2 regions of the Vibrio tapetis subsp. tapetis genome follow, and region 1 is predicted to be linked to the other one. Evidence: predicted binding sites of a transcription regulator. Region 1 holds the regulator's gene; the other holds the start of a gene.
What was found. The regulator MetJ, encoded in region 1, represses methionine synthesis genes. The targets are predictions, from matches to a motif close to TTAGACNTNTANANGTCTAA.
Positions count from the first base shown of each region.

Region 2: a site for MetJ is predicted at 2,346-2,365, ahead of metE (5-methyltetrahydropteroyltriglutamate--homocysteine S-methyltransferase). Genes of this name have one in related genera too.

Region 1 is NZ_LT960611.1:2,990,514-3,000,369, reverse strand. Features, by position in the region: gene hslU (ATP-dependent protease ATPase subunit HslU) at 1-1,300, opposite strand, end outside; gene hslV (ATP-dependent protease subunit HslV) at 1,315-1,848, opposite strand; gene VTAP4600_RS13390 (SPOR domain-containing protein) at 2,021-2,557, opposite strand; gene cytR (DNA-binding transcriptional regulator CytR) at 2,665-3,669, opposite strand; gene priA (primosomal protein N') at 4,048-6,249, opposite strand; gene rpmE (50S ribosomal protein L31) at 6,526-6,741, shown strand; gene VTAP4600_RS13370 (malic enzyme-like NAD(P)-binding protein) at 6,994-8,253, shown strand; gene metJ (met regulon transcriptional regulator MetJ) at 8,308-8,628, opposite strand; gene VTAP4600_RS13360 (O-succinylhomoserine (thiol)-lyase) at 8,901-9,856, shown strand, end outside.
Region 2 is NZ_LT960611.1:968,251-978,106, forward strand. Features, by position in the region: gene metE (5-methyltetrahydropteroyltriglutamate--homocysteine S-methyltransferase) at 1-2,221, opposite strand, end outside; gene VTAP4600_RS04320 (LysR substrate-binding domain-containing protein) at 2,434-3,345, shown strand; gene VTAP4600_RS04325 (DUF4250 domain-containing protein) at 3,385-3,585, opposite strand; gene VTAP4600_RS04330 (HI_1241 family integral membrane domain) at 3,681-4,355, opposite strand; gene dcuC (anaerobic C4-dicarboxylate transporter DcuC) at 4,752-6,119, shown strand; gene VTAP4600_RS04340 (EAL domain-containing protein) at 6,233-8,707, opposite strand; gene VTAP4600_RS04345 (YgiQ family radical SAM protein) at 9,081-9,856, shown strand, end outside.

The DNA.
Region 1 (9,856 bases):
CAATAAACTCACCTAACTTGTCATTGACGAAGGTGGCATCAATTTCGATGCTTGAGCCTGGTTTTTCGCTTGCATCAAATGAGACTTCTTCCATCAAACGTTCCATTACGGTATGCAGTCGACGAGCACCAATATTTTCAGTGGTTTCATTAACACGCCATGCCGCATCGGCAATTTGAGAAATGCCATCTTCGGAGAAAGATACACTTACTTCTTCCGTTGCCATTAGCGCTTGGTATTGCTCAGTAAGCGAGGCTTTTGGTTCAGTAAGAATGCGTTTAAAATCGTCACTGGTTAATGCTTCAAGTTCAACACGAATAGGCAAACGACCTTGTAGCTCAGGAATGAGATCGGAAGGTCTAGCCACTTGGAATGCGCCAGAAGCAATAAACAAGATATGGTCAGTCTTAACCATGCCATGCTTCGTTGATACTGTGCTGCCTTCGATCAGAGGGAGCAAATCACGCTGTACACCTTCACGAGAAACATCAGGACCGGAGCTTTCACCGCGCTTACAGATCTTGTCTATCTCATCTAAGAAAACAATGCCGTTATTTTCTACGTTGAAGATGGCTTGCTCTTTCAGTTCTTCTTGATTAACCAACTTAGCGGCTTCTTCTTCCGCAAGGGCTTTGAAAGCATCTTTGATTTTCATTTTGCGACTTTTCTTTGTGTCGCCAGCAAGGTTCTGGAACATACCTTGCAGTTGATTCGTCATTTCTTCCATGCCAGGAGGCGCCATGATCTCAACACCCATTTGCGGTGCGGCAACATCAATTTCGATGTCTTTATCGTCTAGCTTACCTTCGCGTAGTTTTTTTCGGAAAATCTGGCGCGTATTGGATTTTTCTTCACCGGTATCGTTTTGGCTCCAGCCTTCACGCGGCGGGGGCAGCAAGGCATCGAGGATTCGCTCTTCTGCTTGCTCTTCAGCGCGGAATTTTACTTTTTCCATTGCTTGCTGGTGAGTCATTTTAATCGCAACATCCGTGAGATCACGAATAATGGTTTCAACTTCTTTGCCAACGTAACCCACTTCGGTAAATTTAGTTGCTTCCACTTTCATGAATGGTGCATTAGCCAATTTAGCTAACCTGCGAGCAATTTCAGTTTTTCCGACACCGGTAGGGCCAATCATTAGGATATTTTTTGGTGACACTTCCACACGCAAGCTTTCTTCTAATTGCATTCGACGCCAGCGATTACGCAGAGCGATAGCAACAGCTCGTTTGGCTTTATCTTGACCAATGATGTGGCGGTTCAGTTCGTGAACAATTTCACGAGGAGTCATTTCAGACATGATAATTCCTTTCGTTACTTAGCTGTGATATCAAGCTCTTCCACCGTATGGTGGTGATTGGTAAATACGCAAATATCACCAGCAATCTTCAGTGACTTTTCGGCGATTTCACGAGCATCTAATTCTGTGTTTTCTAGCATAGCAGTGGCTGCAGCTTGCGCAAAGTTGCCGCCCGATCCGATAGCTATGAGGTCATGTTCTGGTTGAACGACGTCGCCGTTGCCAGTAATGATAAGTGAAGCGGTTTCATCGGCAACGGCCAACAAAGCTTCGAGTTTGCGCAGAGCGCGATCGCTACGCCAATCTTTTGCCAGTTCAACAGCGGCCTTGGTTAAATGGCCTTGATGCATTTGCAGTTTGCTTTCGAATCGCTCAAATAGCGTAAATGCGTCGGCAGTGCTGCCAGCGAAACCTGCTAGAACTTGATTGTTATAAAGACGACGCACTTTTTTAGCGTTGCCTTTCATTACAGTGTTGCCCAGGGAGACCTGACCGTCACCGGCGATGACAACTTTATTATTTCGGCGTACAGATACAATCGTAGTCACGTTATAAACCTTTTTATTCGCTCGCGAGATATTACATATATAAGGGTATCTGTGTGCATTTCAAGGGGGAGTGAAGGGATGAGTCTCTTAATGTTGATTTGGAACAAAAATAGCCAAGGGCGCATAGAGCGCCCTTGGGGTATGGAAGGTCAGTGTGAAAAGTGCTTCTAGATTACTGTGTTTCTTTCCAAATGGCACAGGGCTCGATTTTGGCGCGCTGCAATTTGTGCTTATCACGCTCTGCATCTCGTTTATAGGGGTAAGGCCCCAATACCACGCGATACCAGCTACTGCCTTCTTTTTTACGAACGTTACTGCTAATGCCTTGGAAAGCGATATCTAACTTTCGATTTTCAGCTTGTTGCTGATTTTTGTAAGCGCCACATTGCATGATGTAGGGAATGTCTGACACCACTCGCTCTTTGGCGATCACTTCGACTTCTTTATTCGGTAAGCTTTCCACGAATTCCCATTTTTCTTCAGGAGGCGGTGGTAGTGGCTTAGCGACTTTTTTCTTCGCCGGCTTTACTTGGGCTGCCGGTTTAGGTTGCGGCTCTGGATCTTGGCTCAATAGATAGAGGCCGTAGCCAAATCCACCAAGAAGCAGCAGTGCAATAAAGCCTGCTTTCCATGGTTTTTTTCTGGTCGTTGTTTTACGGGTCGGCTTTTTTTGACCTCGACCTCTTCTTACATAATCTTTGTTGGCCACAGTATGACAGCTTACGTTAAAGGAAAATCGCCTGACATGGTAATCCAGAATGACTCTGGAAAACCAGCCTTGCGATTCAATTAGGGAAGCAAGTCAGCATATTTACGCTAACTTCTCGGTGGAGCGGCACTTTTACGAATGATCAGTTCTGTTTCTAGTAATCGCGATCCAGCCTGTACATCATTGCCTTTTAATAGTTCTAGCAACATCAACATAGCTTGACGGCCAATTTCATAGCGTGGTTGAGAAATCGTCGTCAATGGAGGATCGCAATACTCAGAAAATTGCACGTTGTCAAAGCCAACAAACGAGATGTCTTCTGGTACTTTAAAACCTAACTTTTTGGCTTTTTGAATCGCGCCGATGGCCATCACATCGTTGTGACAGAAAATGGCGGTCGGTGGCTCAGGTAAAGACAGCAATTTGGCAATCGCTCGTTCACCGGATTCAAACGAAAAGTCGCCTTCTTCTTTGTAGGTTGGATTCATTGGAATACCTGAGCGACGCAATGCTTGTTGGTATCCTTGAGAGCGGAATTGACATAATACCGCCTCGGCAGGACCGGTAATTTGCGCGATATTTCTGTGTCCCATTTGAGTGAGGTAGTTAACCGCTTCAAATGAAGACGTCAGGTTATCAATGTGAACGGTTGGCAACTCAAGCTCTGGGGCAAATTCACACGCCATCACAAGTGGCGGTAAGTTTTTTTGTTCCGGCTTACTTACATCAAAAGGAAGATGCGTCCCTAACAGTAGCATGCCGTCGGCTTGTTTGGTAAAGACGAGGTTTACCAACGAACTTTCTCGTTTTTGTTGCTGACCACTATTGCCCAGTAGTACAAGATAGCCATTTTCTACCGCCGCATCTTCGATGCCACGGATGATCTCCGTAAAGTAAGAATCACAGATATCAGGCACGATAGTAATAATGGTCTTGGATTCATTTCGACGTAAATTTCGTGCAAGGGAATTTGGTGAATATCCCGATTCCATGACAGCGTCTTCAATTCGCTTTCGAGTGGTTGATGACACTTTTTCAGGGTTCATTAACGCGCGCGAAACGGTGGCTGTTGATACTCCAGCAAGCTGGGCAACATCCTTCATTGTCGCCATAGGTAGTCCTCTTGGTTGTCCAATTACGCAATTGATTCTTTGTTATTGCTCTCATCTGGCAGACCGAGAAGCGATGTAAGAAGCAAACCGACATGAATAAGATATCTAATGAAACGGCTGAACCTAAATTATTAAGGGAGCAGCCAATGTAGCCGCATCCAATACATAGTGAATAGATGCGTTACTACCAAAATCGCGTTGAATTTTAATTGTTCGTTATTTATTCAAGCTTGCAGGTAGTTTATGTTCTTAATAGAGAACAATTTACGGCCAGATTAACAAAAATTACATTACAAATGTGATATTTATCACATCGATGTTAATACTTTGTCGAGTTGAGGGGAAGTTCGTGGAGTTGGTGATTTATAAAACAATCCGTTAGCTCAAATCTTGCGGCTCTATATCTATCGACCAGCGCACTTTTTTTGCGTTGGGTAAGAGATCAATAACGGGTCTAGCACTATAAAGCAGCTTTTGCATTTGGCTACGGCTTGATACTTGTAATAGTAACTGCCAGCGCGATTTTCCTGCTCGTTTCGCTAAAGGAGCGGGCATTGGTCCGAGCACTAAGCAGCCTTGCCCAAATAATGGGTGGGATTCGAGAGTTTGTCTTACTTGCTGCAAGAACGATTCTACATGCTCAGGTTGATTGGCCTCTGCTCTGAATAGCGTCAAAAAGCTGAATGGCGGCAGTTGCGCCATTTTTCGCTCTTCTAATGCGGCATGAGCAAAGTGGCTGTAGTCTTTATGTAGTAATGCTTGTAATAACTCATGTTCAGGGTGGTGTGTTTGTAGGATCACTTCACCAGGCTTGCTGGCTCGGCCTGCTCGGCCTGCAACCTGAATAAATAACTGAGCCAGTCTTTCTGATGCTCTAAAATCGCTGCTATAGAGGGATCCATCCACATCGATTAACGCCACGAGTGTGACGTTAGGGAAGTGGTGTCCTTTCGCCAACATTTGCGTGCCGATAAGAATTTGGTATTCACCATTGCGGATTGAGGTCAGGGCGGCCTCTAAGCTGCCTTTGCGTCGCGTGCTGTCACGGTCAATACGCAAAGTTTTATATTCAGGAAAAACTTCCGATAAGTGGCTTTCTAGTTGCTCAGTTCCGACGCCAACAGACACGAGTTGGCTGGAGCCGCACCCTTGGCAATTATGTAACACCGCGTGTTGAGAGCCACAGTGATGACAGCGCATTTCACGGCTTTGCTGGTGGAAGGTATAATAAGCATCGCAGCGTTTGCATTCGGCAATCCAGCCACATTCATGGCACATGAGAGCAGGAGAGAAGCCACGGCGATTGAGAAATAGCATTACCTGATTACCATCATTTAGATGTCGACGCATTTCGGCAATAAGGGGCGCGGATAACCCACTTTCTAAATAAAGGCCTTTTACATCTAACACTTTGTTCGTGGCTGGTTTTGCCACACCGGCTCTCTGGGTTAGAGTTAAATGATGGTATTTACCAGACAGTGCATTATGTAAGGTTTCTAATGCTGGAGTGGCTGATCCCAATATGATCGGGATGTTTTCTTTGTTGGCCCGCATTACTGCAACATCGCGCGCGTGATATCTTAGACTGTCTTGTTGCTTGTAGGAGGCATCGTGCTCCTCATCAACAATGATAATGCCGAGTTTTGAGAAAGGCGTCATCAAAGCAGAGCGCGTGCCAATTACAATACCGGCTTGTTTATCGCGAGCACTGAGCCAAGCGTTTAGACGCTCAGTATCATTGAGCCCGGAGTGCACTACGGTAACAGGCACTTGGAATCGCTTTTTAAATCTATTGATGGTTTGTGGGGTTAGGCCTATCTCTGGCACGAGCACCAAAGCTTGCTCGCCTCGCTCTAAAATCGGTTTGATCATATTGAGGTAAACTTCAGTTTTGCCTGAACCTGTTACCCCTTCTAATAAAAAGCATCCAAATTGACGATGGCTGTTGACTGCGGCGATCGCAATAGCTTGCTCTTCATTTAGATTCGGCTTTTCACCTTCGGCTTCAACTTGCTTGTGCCAATCTTGAGTGGTGGGCTTGCGCTCTAATCGTTCGATCCAGCCTTTTTCTTGTAATGTTTTTAATACTGGGCTGGTGATGTCTTGTTCCAACATAGCCTGATGAGACATGGCGCCATGTTGCAACATGTGCATGACTTGAGCTTGTTTGACTGCTCGACCAAACCCAACCATAAGCTGATCGCGGCCTTGAGTGGTCAACTGCCATTCAACTAAGGTGGCGAATTCAGCGGGCTTACCTTTACGTAATAAGGTTGGCATTGCATTGGCGAGTGTATCCCCTAACGGATACTGATAAAACTGACTACACCATTGAAGTAATTGGTAGAGAGAGTCTGGCCATACGGGTTCAGCATCAATGACTTGCTTGATTTTCTTTAATTGATGGACTGGGAAGTCAGATTGATGAACTAGAGCCGTGACAACACCGACTAATGTTTGACGACCAAAAGGTACCGACACACGTCCACCGATAACGGGAAATAGCTCATTGGGGATGAGATAATCAAACCGTTTGTCGAGAGGGACGGGTAAAGCAACTTGAGCAATGGTCGGGCGCATATAGAGTGATGGGTTATTTAGCTGTTAATCAACTATAGTAATTAAATCGACCATAAAATACGAGGAATAAGCCAACCAAAGGGTAAAGCGGCCTCAGTGATGAATAACATCTGAAAAAATGGTGAAAAAACTATCAAATGAGTTGATCCGTCAGGCAAGTTTCATTACTATACCGCGCCTAGAGCGATGTGTACTTACGCATCGACTATTTTGAAACCACGTGTGGTGTCCGGCTTAGATTCGGATAGCGACACGGCCTATATTAAGGTTATCCCTATGAAAACTGGTATCCACCCAGAATACAAAGCAGTTTCTGCTACTTGTTCTTGCGGCAACACTTTTGAGTTCAACTCAACTCTTGCTAAAGAATCTATCCACCTAGACGTATGTGACAAATGTCACCCGTTCTACACTGGTAAGCAACGTGTAGTTGATACTGGCGGCCGTGTTGATCGTTTCAACAAGCGTTTTGGTGCTCTTAGCAGCAAGTAATTACGAATTTCGTAATACGACCAAATTCGAAAAGGACGCTCAGGCGTCCTTTTTTAGATCATGAGTCTGAGCCCGTCTATTTTTAAGCTTCTTTTGAACCCATTCGCATTTACCGTTTCTGTCTTCTTTTGCATATCACAATCAGTTATCAATCTTATTGACATTCCGTCTAGGATCTCGGTCTGACTTACATTACTATAACCCCACAGTTAACGTTTATGTAACCTCACACAGCATTGGGATTCTGCCACCATGTCCGAAGACAACAGCCAAAAAGATTTTCGTCAACAAGCTCTCGATTACCATGAATTTCCGACTGCAGGAAAAATCGGTGTCGCACTCACTACTCCGGCCGATACCGTTGAAGATTTGGCACTGGCTTATAGCCCAGGTGTAGCAGAACCTGTAAGAGAAATCGCACAAAATCCAGACAACGTTTACAAGTACACTGCTAAAGGTAATATGGTCGCGGTTATTTCAAATGGCACCGCAATTTTAGGGTTGGGTAATTTAGGTCCATTAGCTTCTAAGCCAGTAATGGAAGGTAAATCTCTACTGTTTAAGCGCTTTGCTAATTTGGATTCTATTGATATTGAGGTCAAGCACCGCACTATTCAAGAGTTTGTCGATACGGTTGCTAACATTGCAGATACGTTTGGTGGCATTAACTTAGAAGATATTAAAGCACCAGATTGCTTTGAAATTGAGCGTCAGCTTATCGAGCGTTGTGACGTACCCGTTTTCCATGATGATCAACACGGCACGGCAATTGTTACTGCCGCAGGTATGCTAAATGCCATTGAACTTCAGGGCAAAGTGCTAGAAGAGTCGACGATTGTTTGTTTGGGCGCAGGAGCGGCGGCGGTTGCTTGTATGGAGCTACTGATCAAATGTGGCGCTCAACGCGAAAAAATTTACATGCTGGACCGCAAGGGTGTTATTCACACTCGTCGCGACGATTTGAACGAATACAAGCAGTTATTTGCTAATAATACGGATAAGCGCACATTAGAAGATGTGATTGAAGGTGCGGATCTATTCTTAGGTGTCTCTGGGCCAAACTTGCTTCCACCAGAAGCGCTGAAATTGATGGCTGATAAGCCCGTTGTGTTTGCATGTTCAAACCCAGATCCTGAAATTAAGCCAGAGCTTGCTCATCAAGTTCGTGATGATTTGATCATGGGTACAGGGCGCAGTGATTACCCTAATCAGGTAAATAATGTAATTTGTTTCCCGTTTATTTTCCGTGGTGCACTCGATGTTCGTGCAAGTGAAATTAATATTGAGATGAAGCTAGCTGCGGTTGAAGCGATTCGCCAGTTAGCGAAAGAAACAGTGCCAGAAGAAGTGAAAAAAGCGGCCGGTGTTGACGAGTTAGAATTTGGCTCTGGCTACATCATTCCGAAACCTATGGACCCTCGTTTGTTGCCTCGCGTTGCTAAAGCTGTGGCGCAAGCGGCAGTAGATTCTGGTGTGGCTCGTATTGAGATGCCGGAAAATTATATGGGCTAAAGGCTAAAGGCAAAAATAAAAGGCAGAAGGGAATACCTTCTGCCTTTTTTATATCTATTCTTCGTCGAATGCTTCGAATTCGATACCCATCTCTGTCATCAGTTTTTTCACTTCGGCAGGAATATCATCAGGGCGATCTTTTCTTAAATCTTCATCCGTTGGAAGAGGTTGCCCCGTGTAGGCATGTAAGAAAGCTTCACATAGCAGTTCACTGTTGGTCGCATGGCGTAGATTGTTTATCTGACGACGGGTTCTTTCATCCGTAAGGACTTTTAGCACCTTAAGTGGAATCGAAACCGTAATTTTTTTTACTTGCTCACTTTTTTTTCCATGCTCAGCATATGGGCTAATGTACTCGCCATTCCAATCTGCCATTGCGCACCTTCATTTTCTTATTAATATCGAATTAGATACCAAGAAATCAGCGTCAATCGCAGCTTAGTATCAATATAGGTGATGATTTTAGCGACTTTTACCGCCATAAGCAAAGACATATAGACGTCCAGATGTGTTGACGTCCTTTTTTTGAGGGGTTAAAGTAGATATAAAGTAGCAATACTGCTAGCAAAAGCACGACACCGTATGTTATCCGGCCGCCGTTATTGGTATAACAGATAACATGGATTTTGGAAAGGAAGACCAACCTTATGAGCGATCGCAAACCAGCAACCATTGCTGTACGCACCGGTATCGAGGCTGATAGTCAATATCATGCCGTCGTCCCCCCTATTTATCTTTCCACCAACTACGGCTTCCCAGCGTTTGGTGAAGTACCTAAATACGATTACACCCGTTCAGGTAACCCGAATCGTGGCCAATTAGAGCAAGCATTATCTGAATTAGAGTCAGGTGAGGGCGCGGTTATCACAAATACGGGCACCGCAGCGCTAAACCTATGGGTCAGTACCTTTTTAGGGCCAGACGATCTGATTATTGCGCCTCATGATTGCTACGGTGGTACTTACCGTCTATTTAATACTCGCTCATTAAAAGGCGACTTTAAGGTTGAGTTTGTTGACCAATCTGATCAAGAGGCTCTGGATGCTGCTCTTGCTAAGAAGCCAAAATTAGTTTTACTTGAAACGCCATCGAATCCATTGGTTCGAGTGGTTGATATACAAGTTACCTGTGATAAAGCAAAAAAAGTAGGAGCACTGGTTGCGGTAGACAATACCTTTTTAACACCTGTGTACCAGAAGCCTTTATTGCTAGGCGCCGATTTTGTTATTCATTCTACGACCAAGTTTATTAACGGCCACTCTGATGTTATTGGTGGTGTGGTCGTAACGAAAAGTACACAGCATGCCGAAGAGCTGGCGTGGTGGGGGAATTGCCTTGGTGCAACGGGTACGCCGTTTGATAGCTACATGACTTTACGGGGTCTAAGAACCTTGGCAGCGCGTATGCGAGTGCATGAAGAAAGCTCAGTACAAATCTTACAGTACCTGCAAACTCAATCCTTAGTTGCCAAGCTTTATCACCCAAGTTTGCCAAGCCATCCTGGCCATGACATTGCGAAAAAACAACAATCGGGTTTTGGCTCAATGTTGAGCTTTGAATATGCAGGTAGCTTTGACTCTTTAAAAGCGTTTGTTGGTCACCT
Region 2 (9,856 bases), 1.8 Mb from region 1:
TTTCCTCCCAATTCCTTGTTTTAAGACCACAATCGGGGTTTACCCATAAACGTTCAACCGGAATTTGTGCTGCTGCCTTTTCAATTAATTCAACGATCCATTCTTGGTTAGGAATATTGGGTGAGTGAATATCATACACACCAGGGCCAATTTCATTTGGGTAGTTAAACTCTTCAAATGCATTCAGTAACTCCATATTCGAACGCGACGTTTCGATGGTAATGACGTCTGCATCAAGTGCAGCCACTGAATCGATAATTTCGTTAAATTCGCTGTAACACATATGGGTATGAATTTGCGTCTCTGGATTCGCACTCGCCGCCGAAATTTTAAATGCCTCTACCGCCCAATCCAAATAATTCTGATGCTCTCGCTTTTTAAGTGGCAGACCTTCACGAATAGCTGGTTCATCAATTTGAATAATATTGATCCCTGCTTGTTGCAAATCTTCGACTTCGTCTCGCAATGCCAACGCGATTTGCTGGGCGATTTCTTTACGAGTAATGTCTTCACGAGGAAACGTCCAACACAATATCGTTACTGGCCCTGTCAGCATTCCTTTCATTTTTTTACGAGTAAGAGACTGCGCGTAAGTCGACCATTTTACCGTTATTGGCTGTTCACGCTCAACATCGGCAACCACGATGGCCGGCTTAACGCAGCGAGAGCCGTAGCTTTGTACCCATCCGAACTGAGTAGTTTGGAAGCCTGACAAGTTTTCAGCAAAGTACTCAACCATGTCGTTACGTTCAGCTTCTCCATGCACCAATACATCTAAATCGAGCGCTTCTTGTCGTTTTACCGCATCTTCAATGTGCCCTTTCATGACTTGTTCGTATTCAGCTTCTGCTAACTTGCCGTGACGATAAGCATTGCGCTGAGTGCGTATTTCACTGGTTTGAGGAAATGAGCCTATCGTCGTGGTTGGTAGCAACGGTAAGTTCAATACCTCCAATTGATGATGCGCACGCTCGGCGTATGGGGCACTTCGCTCGGCTAAGCGTTCTGTAATGGCGTTAACACGGGTTTTAACGCTTGGTTTATTTACGTGAGTCGCCGTCAGACGGTCCACAATAGGTTGACTATAAGCTTGGCACTGTTTAATGGCTTCTTGATTATGGTTAAGTGCGAGCGCGAGTAGATTAACTTCCGCCAGTTTTTGTTTTGCAAATGCAAACCAACTTCTCACCTCCCCTGTTAAGTTGGTTTCTAAGTCCAGATCAATGGGGCTATGGAGCAGTGAGCAGGAACTTGCTACCCAAAGTCTCTCGCCTATTTTCTCTTTTACGGCTGTAAGCTTTTCAAGCCAATGATTCACATCTGTACGCCATACATTTCTGCCGTTAATAACCCCCGCAGAGAGCACCCAATCGTCGGGTAACTTGTTCACCACGGCGTCAAGTTGCTTAGGCGCGGCTGAAAAATCCGCATGCAAACCGTCAACAGGTAGCGACGTTATAATGTCTAAGTTATCCTCTATCGTGGCAAAGTAAGTCGTGAACAGGAGCTTAACGTCACTTTGTATCACTTGGTACGCGAGCTTAAAGCTATCCAGCCAAGCTTTATCGAGATCTAACCCCAGAATCGGTTCATCTATTTGTACCCATTCCACCCCGAGCTTCTCCAATTTAGCAAGAATACCTTGATAGGCTGACAGTAATCTCGGCAGTAGAGTTAAGCGGTCAAACCCATCTTCAACTTCCTTACCTAAAAATAAGTAGCTTACCGGCCCAAGCAGCACTGGCTTCACATTATGTCCGGCTTGAATGGCTTCATTTACTTCATCAAAAAGTTGCGGCCAACTTACTTCGAACGTGTCATCTTTACTGAATTCAGGAACAATATAGTGGTAGTTAGTATTAAACCACTTAGTCATATCAGACGCCGCGGCGCCACAACCGCAGCTCGACTGAGATTGACCACGGCCTACTCGGAACAAGGTATCCAGATCAGGAAAGCCTTGATTATGTCTGGCAGGAACATGGCCAAGTAGAAGACTGGTGGTTAATACATGGTCATACCATGCAAAGTCACCAGCGGTAACGTAGCTAAGGCCATTATCAGCTTGATCTTGCCAATGGCGCAGTCTGAGATCACGGCCAACTGTTTTTAGTTGCTCGGCATTGATTTCACCGCGCCAATATTTTTCTTGTGCAAATTTTAGTTCGCGTTTTTCACCAATGCGTGGATAACCAAGAATGTGGGTCTGAGTTGTTGTCATAATAATAGTCCTTTAATAAGCGAGATTAAGATGTCTAGATGGCTAAAATATCACCCAAACTCGTATTATGCGCAAACGGCAATTATTCAATTTGAATATGAAGAACTTTCATCATTAGAAGATTATAGACATCTAGACGTTTACAATAATTCCGTTTAGACGTATCTTAATTAAAATTGTTAATAGATTTAATGACGAATTGAAGGGATTTCATGATTGAACTAAAGCACTTAAGAACTTTGGCTTCTCTGAGGGAAACAGGATCTCTGACCGCTACGGCTACATCGCTCCATCTAACTCAGTCAGCTCTGTCTCATCAACTCAAAGAGCTAGAGTCACGCATCGGCGGTCAGCTATTCTTGCGAAAAACTCGTCCTGTTAAATTCACCGCTGAAGGAAACATCTTGCTGAAGGTTGCTGATGACGTGCTCCCTAAGTTAGCCAAAGCGGAAAGTGATTTAGCCGGACTAAAAGAAGACGTCAATGGCCGACTTCATATGGCGATCGAGTGCCACTCTTGTTTTCAGTGGTTAATGCCGGCTATCAAAGAATATCAGTTGGGTTGGCCAAATGTGACACTGGATTTTTCTGCAGGTTTTGGTTTCGAGCCCTTACCTGCATTACTCGCGGGGGAACTAGACTTAGTGATTACCTCGGATATTCAACCTAGAGCCGAAGTTCACTACGAGCCTTTGTTTGATTTCGAAATGCGTTTAGTCACTGCGACCCACCACCCTTTAGCATCGAAGACTCGTATCGAACCTGAAGATTTAATGGATCAAACGATGATCTCTTACCCGGTACAAAAACAGCGTTTAGACGTCGTTAAACACTTTCTTCACCCCGCAGGCGTTGAGCCTGCTAAGTGGAAGCAGTCCGACAATACACTCATGCTGGTTCAGATGGTATCGGCAGGATTAGGTGTAGCCGCTCTGCCAAATTGGGCTGTGAGTGAGTTTTCTAGGCAAGGCTTAGTCAAAAGCCTACCTTTAGGTGACGGCTTATGGCGCAGGCTATTTGCAGCCACACGTAATAGCGAAGGCCAAAAGCACTACCTACAAGCATTCTTCGGCACTGCACGCCAACAGTGTCATAGCCACCTTGATGGAATAAAGATGGCTTAGCCGCAGACAGCCCGCCGGTGATTCTAGAATCACCGAGCGCTATCTGTCGTAGTTTTTAAATTGGTTGGTCAGCGGATCGTATTGGTATCCGATCGTACTTAGCTTGCCAACCAAACTCTCCACATCGACTTCATATACGGTAATTAACTCTTCAAAGCTATTACACTCGATACGCAGCTTTTCATTGACGATACCAAGCAAAATATTGCTATCAAGGTTCGCCATATTACTCATGTCCATTCTAGTACTCCGCTTAACCTGTACTTTTAGTAAAGCCTAGCGCTCTGAATGAAAAAATACGTGATCCAACGCTAAGATTGAACATGATATATCCACTAATAGATAGTATTAAGACTACTCACTGCAGAGATTGACAGACATACAGCCGCTCCCAGAACCCACTTATTGGCGGGTTTGTGGTTCACTAAATGCCAGCACCACACAACAATAGAAACGACAATCAAAGCTAACCCGCCCACAAGGTAACCAGTTAATGCAACCACCGCTTGCTCTTCCATATTAATGCTTTTAAGCAGTAAACAAACCACCATAAGCATCGCCATAGCAATGCCGCTAACGGGCAGGATTTTGTGAAATGCTTGCAAACGAGAACGTGCAACCACCATCAATAAGTGAGCAAATACAGCACCGGCATACCCCATGATACTCAAATCAAAAAATGCTTGAGAAAAATTGGCCGTAGATAGTGGTGCAAAAAATAACACGAACAAAGCAAGTAGATTACTGATATGCAAAATCCAAATGGGTCCCTGATCCCGTGTTTTTTTAGTTTGCACTTGAGAGTAGAAATACATAAGCCCGCCTGCGACAGCTAACCATTCAATGGTCACCAACGATGACGAAAGCCACAACGCGACGAGTGCGGGTAACAGCTTATGAATGCGACCTCGTTGGCCAGGGCAAATCTCACCTTTGATCAATAACACAGTAAGAATAAGTTGAGATCCAAGCAGCATGGGAGGCAACACCGCTAAAACATGACTTAACATATACATTTCCAGTTCAATTAATTGGAGCGAATCATAGCAAAGTCCGTTGAGGTTATCTTTGTTGTTTTACTCCATTAGTACACAAAACAACCACTAAAAAACAAAACATTAGGTTCCATGAGATACCATACCTGAATCAATGCGCGTTAACACTTGATTTACAATGCACACATAAAAGCTATCAAAATTACAATATATGGTAATATTAACTACCTTAATGCAATAAATATGACATATATAACTATATATGACATTTATTAAGCATATTAAACCAGTCCATTTATTTGAAATAAATTATTATTTTAGATCATATATGGAGTGAGTTGATATCGTGCTAGAAACAATTATTCCGTATATTAGCGGAAACAATTTGAAATAACTTATGCAGGGAAATTTATGTTAGAGCTATTGATCGGATTAGTAGTCACCATTTTGGTGGGTTACTTCATTGTAAAAGGGTATCGTGCCGCAGGGGTACTGCTAACGGCAGGTATCGCATTACTTCTTTTAACTGGTGTACTTGGCCACACGATTCTTCCCGCGAAAGTAACAGCAACGGGTAACATGGTTTCGGACTCGCTGGAGTACGTGAAATACATGCTGCAATATCGTGGCGGCGGCTTAGGCATGCAAATCATGTTACTTTGTGGCTTCGCCTCGTACATGACGCACATGGGCGCAAACAACGTTGTAGTTAAACAGTTTTCACGACCACTTTCTTTTATTAAATCCCCATATGCATTATTAGTTGCGGCATACATTGTTGCCTGTTTAATGTCTTTGGCCGTTAGTTCTGCAACCGGTCTTGGCGTGCTACTGATGGCAACCTTATTCCCAATGATGACCGCGATGGGGATTTCTCGCCCTGCTGCTGTTGCTGTTTGTGCCTCTCCTGCTGCGATTATCCTTTCCCCTACTTCAGGCGATGTGGTTATTGCTGCTGAAAAATCGGGGATGTCTTTGGATGTCTTTGCCGTTCAAACCGTACTGCCAGTTTCAATCTGTGCGATCATCGTGATGGCAGGCGCTGCTTTCTTCTGGAACAAATATCTAGATAAGAAAGAAAATACGCCAATGGAAAAAATTGATGTATCAGAAATCGAAGCTAATGCTCCTGCTTTTTACGCCGTGCTTCCGTTCCTACCTATTATCGGTGTTTTCTTATTCAATGGCACCACGATCGAAGGCTTATACTTAGACATCTACACAATTGTGGTTGGTTCTATTTTCATCGCTGCGTTAATCGACTTCATTGTAAAACGCTTCGATGGTAAGAAAACACTGGAAGATCTTGATTCTTGTTACCAAGGTATGGCTGACGCCTTCAAAGGCGTAGTAATGCTATTAGTTGCGGCTGGTGTATTTGCGCAAGGCTTAATGTCTATTGGTGCTATCGACAACTTAATCGGCTTAGCAGAGCAAGCTGGCGCAGGGGGTATCGCTTTGATGCTTCTACTTACTGGTTTGACCGTTGCAGCAGCAATTGCAACAGGTTCTGGTAACGCGCCTTTCTACGCATTCGTAGAGCTAGCTCCTAGCCTAGCTGCAAAAATGGGTCTGAGCCCTGCATTCCTAATCATTCCAATGCTTCAAGCTTCTAACCTAGGTCGTACTATCTCTCCTGTTTCAGGCGTAATCGTTGCGACTTCCGGCATGGCGAAAATCAGCCCATTTGAAGTCGTAAAACGTACGTCAGTACCGGTTATTGCGGGCCTAATCACTGTTATTATCGGCACTATGGTGCTTGTTCCTATGCATCCTTAATGTTTCAATTAAAACAACAAAGGGCGCTTAATTAGCGCCCTTTTTTTATGGTGGGTATGGAAAAAATGACGAGCATCGCAAGCGAGCAAGTACCCATCTTAAACAGGAAAGCATCAACGTATAAAAAACTCTAATATTCGCTGTGAAGAAACAACGCCTAGGCAAGTCCCCATTTCATCCGCAATCACCCACGGTAGTGGTGTTTTTTTCTCTAACAGCCTCGCCACATCGTTAATCGTCGTTTCATCACTCAACGTAGTAAACGTGGTTTTCATCACCTGGTTGATTTTACGCTTTAGAATCACACTGTCTTTTTGGGTCTCTATCTTGGTACCCAAGGTTGGCGACAGATGTAAGTTATAGACTTCTCGATCAACCAAACCTACGCAACGCTCATTATCCACCACCATGAGTGCATCAAACTTTGCATGGCTAAATATTCGGTGAACGTCAGCAAGCGGTGCACTCGGTTCTAACATTGGCGTAGTAAAATCGCACAAACTTAAAATTCCAGCCCCTTGCTCTGCTACTCTTAGTGGCTCTAGCAACTTCATATTCTTAGTGTAATGGCGAGCTTGTTCGATCTGGGCGATCGGAACGGGTTTCGAAAAGAAATACCCTTGAATAAAATCAACGCCCAAACTAGTGAGAACTTTGATTTCTTGAATCGTTTCCGCACCTTCCGCTATGACTTTAACCCCAAGGGTATGTGAGAGGTTAATCAGTGTTTTCACGATAAAGTAGTTCTGGGTACCGACTTTGATGTCCATGACGAACTCTCGGTCGATCTTCATAAAATCAAAATGACCATGGCTAAGATAAGAAAACGATGAGTACCCCGTTCCAAAATCATCTATTGCGACTTTAACACCAATATTTCTTAATGCTTTTAATGCCTCAATTTGATCACCTTCACTGGCAAAATACGCACTTTCCGTTAATTCAATTGTTACGTTTTCAGGTTCGATACCTGAATCTTGAATCATCGTCATGGCATTATTCAACACCTGCTGAGCACTCATTTTTGTATTTAGTGAGCGATTAATGGTAATGCCAATATCAGAGCCATAATGCTTGCGGATTGTTTTAAGCATTTGCAGCGATTGTCGACCGACACATCTATCAATGTTAGTAATAAGGTTAAGTTCCTCCGCCAAATTAACCAACTCTTGTGGGGAGTAGTGCTCTCCATCAATGTCATTAAAGCGACACAGCGCCTCAAACTTCACGACTCTCCAAGTGGAGGTCGACACGATAGGTTGAAAATGAACGTCAATATCTTCATTTTTAATCGCGACGGTCAGTGCATCTTCAAGTTTTTTACGCCGTTTAGCTTCTTTGTGAATGGAGGTATCAAAAAAGTTAATGTTGTACCCTTTGCTTGAATGCTGCTCCAACATCGCTTGAGTTGCATGCGTAACAAGCAATTTGGGATTGGCTGTGTCAAACCCAAGAACCGACACACCCACTTTACCTTTAATGATGAGTGGATACAGTGCATCACCAACATGACGCTTTATCTCATGGAAAAAACGACGTATTTCTGCATGAATACTTTCAATGTTACGTTCGCTTTTGGGGCATTGCAGAGCCGCCACAAACAAATTAGCTTTCAGATAACCACACAAGAAACGATTGTCCAACTTAGCAATCGCATTAGAAATTGCGACACGATGCTCGATGACACTTTCAGCATCAAGATTAGGCAAAAAGGTCATGACGATAATATTATTGTCGGCCTTTTTTTCTTCCACCAATGGCAACAACTTAGCGCTGAACTCGATTTCATTTGGAAGCTGTGTTAATAGCTCAATGCCACCATGCTCGGTATCGGCAACGCGATAAAGGTGATCAGACAAATCAACCGTATATCCAACGTAGTACACTTTTTTATTCGATAACTCGATTTTCTGTAACGTCAGATCCTGAGGTTCTATTACGTTATTTTTGCGCTTAGACAAAATCGTTCCGGTCCAGAAGCCTTTTCGATGCACCTGCTCCCATGTATCTTTAAAGAAACTCTTACTGTGCTTACCCGCATTGAACATGCGCGTTTTTTTACCTAACAGCTTCCTAATTGAATATCCGGACTTTTCTGCAAAAAGTGGATTACAAGCCAATATGTGAGTGTTTTCGTCTGTAACCACAACACCATGATGCTGATTATCAAAAATCGATGTGAATATATCGGCCATGCCACCAAGCGATGGCAACACAACGATGGGCAGCACCGTACCACCGAGCGTGTTTTCAGACTTTTTCTCGATTATCCATTCACTAAAGATTAACGTATTACTGATTGGGGTCGACAATGTGCAGAAAACCGATTGTGTCGTTGCGCATTCTGCAGCATGTTGAAATGCTCGAACCAACTTACGACGCTCTTTATCTGAGAAAAGCGCTAACAAATCACGACTTGTTTGGATTTCTTGCTCTTGCATAAGAGCGGATAAATCGGCATTGAGAAAATCAAATTGATCGATATCGAGATTCCATGACCACTCTACAGCCGGATACCACGCAGTATCTTTGTGCCGATTTCCCTCCGACATGGATTCTAAGATGGTAGTAATAGTCGTGGTATTCATCCATTGCCCTTCATCGTCATAACATGAAATCCCCAGTAAAAACATCTAGATTAGATTCAATTAGTTACACTAATCATAGACATTTTTTAGCAGGTAAACCCCTTATGAGCTCACACTCTTATATATCAATCACAGAGCGGCTATTGATTGTTAACAAACCGCACAGATTGCCGTCTCCATCCCCTCAACTATAAATATAGTGGTAAAAATGCAATTAAGCGTATAAAGGTAAAACAACACATTGGCTAAATGACCGTCATTATTGACCTATTACACCGCTATTGATGGATTTGTTTTATTTGATGCAGATCACTGCTAGCCTACATCGTCGGTTGCCGCTATAATTCCCGCCTTGCAAAATTGAGGCTAAAATATGCGCAACGAAGTCACACCAATCGATCAATATCCTAAGTACTGGGCCGAATGCTACGGTACTGCTCCTTTCCTGCCGACGAGTAAGAAAGAGATGGCAAAATTGGGTTGGGATAGCTGCGATATTATCATCGTTACTGGCGATGCGTACGTGGATCACCCGAGCTTTGGTATGGCCATTATCGGGCGCCTATTAGAGTCTCAAGGATTCCGCGTTGGCATTATCTCTCAGCCTGAGTGGCAAGACAAAAATGCCTTCATGAAGTTAGGCAAACCAAATCTTTTCTTTGGTATTACTGCCGGTAACATGGACTCCATGATCAACCGCTATACATCAGACCGAAAACTTCGTCATGACGATGCATATACGCCTAACAATGAAGGCGGAAAACGTCCTGACCGAGCCACACTGGTTTATTCTCAACGTTGTCGTGAAGCCTACAAAGAAACCCCTATTGTACTTGGTGGTATTGAGGCCAGCCTTCGACGTATTGCGCACTATGATTACTGGTCAGACAAAGTCCGCCGTTCAATCATATTCGATGCAAAAGCCGATATTTTGCTGTTTGGTAACGCAGAACGTGCACTGGTTGAAGTAGCCCACCGCCTAGCGAATGGCGAAGATATTGCACAACTTACGGGTATTCGTGGTACTGCATTGAACATTGCAGAGCCACCTGAACAGTTCAAGATCATCGATTCATCTCGAATTGAGAAACCGGGTAAAGCCTTTGTGCCTGTTAACCCGTACGTAGTTGAAACCGATTGTGGCCCTAA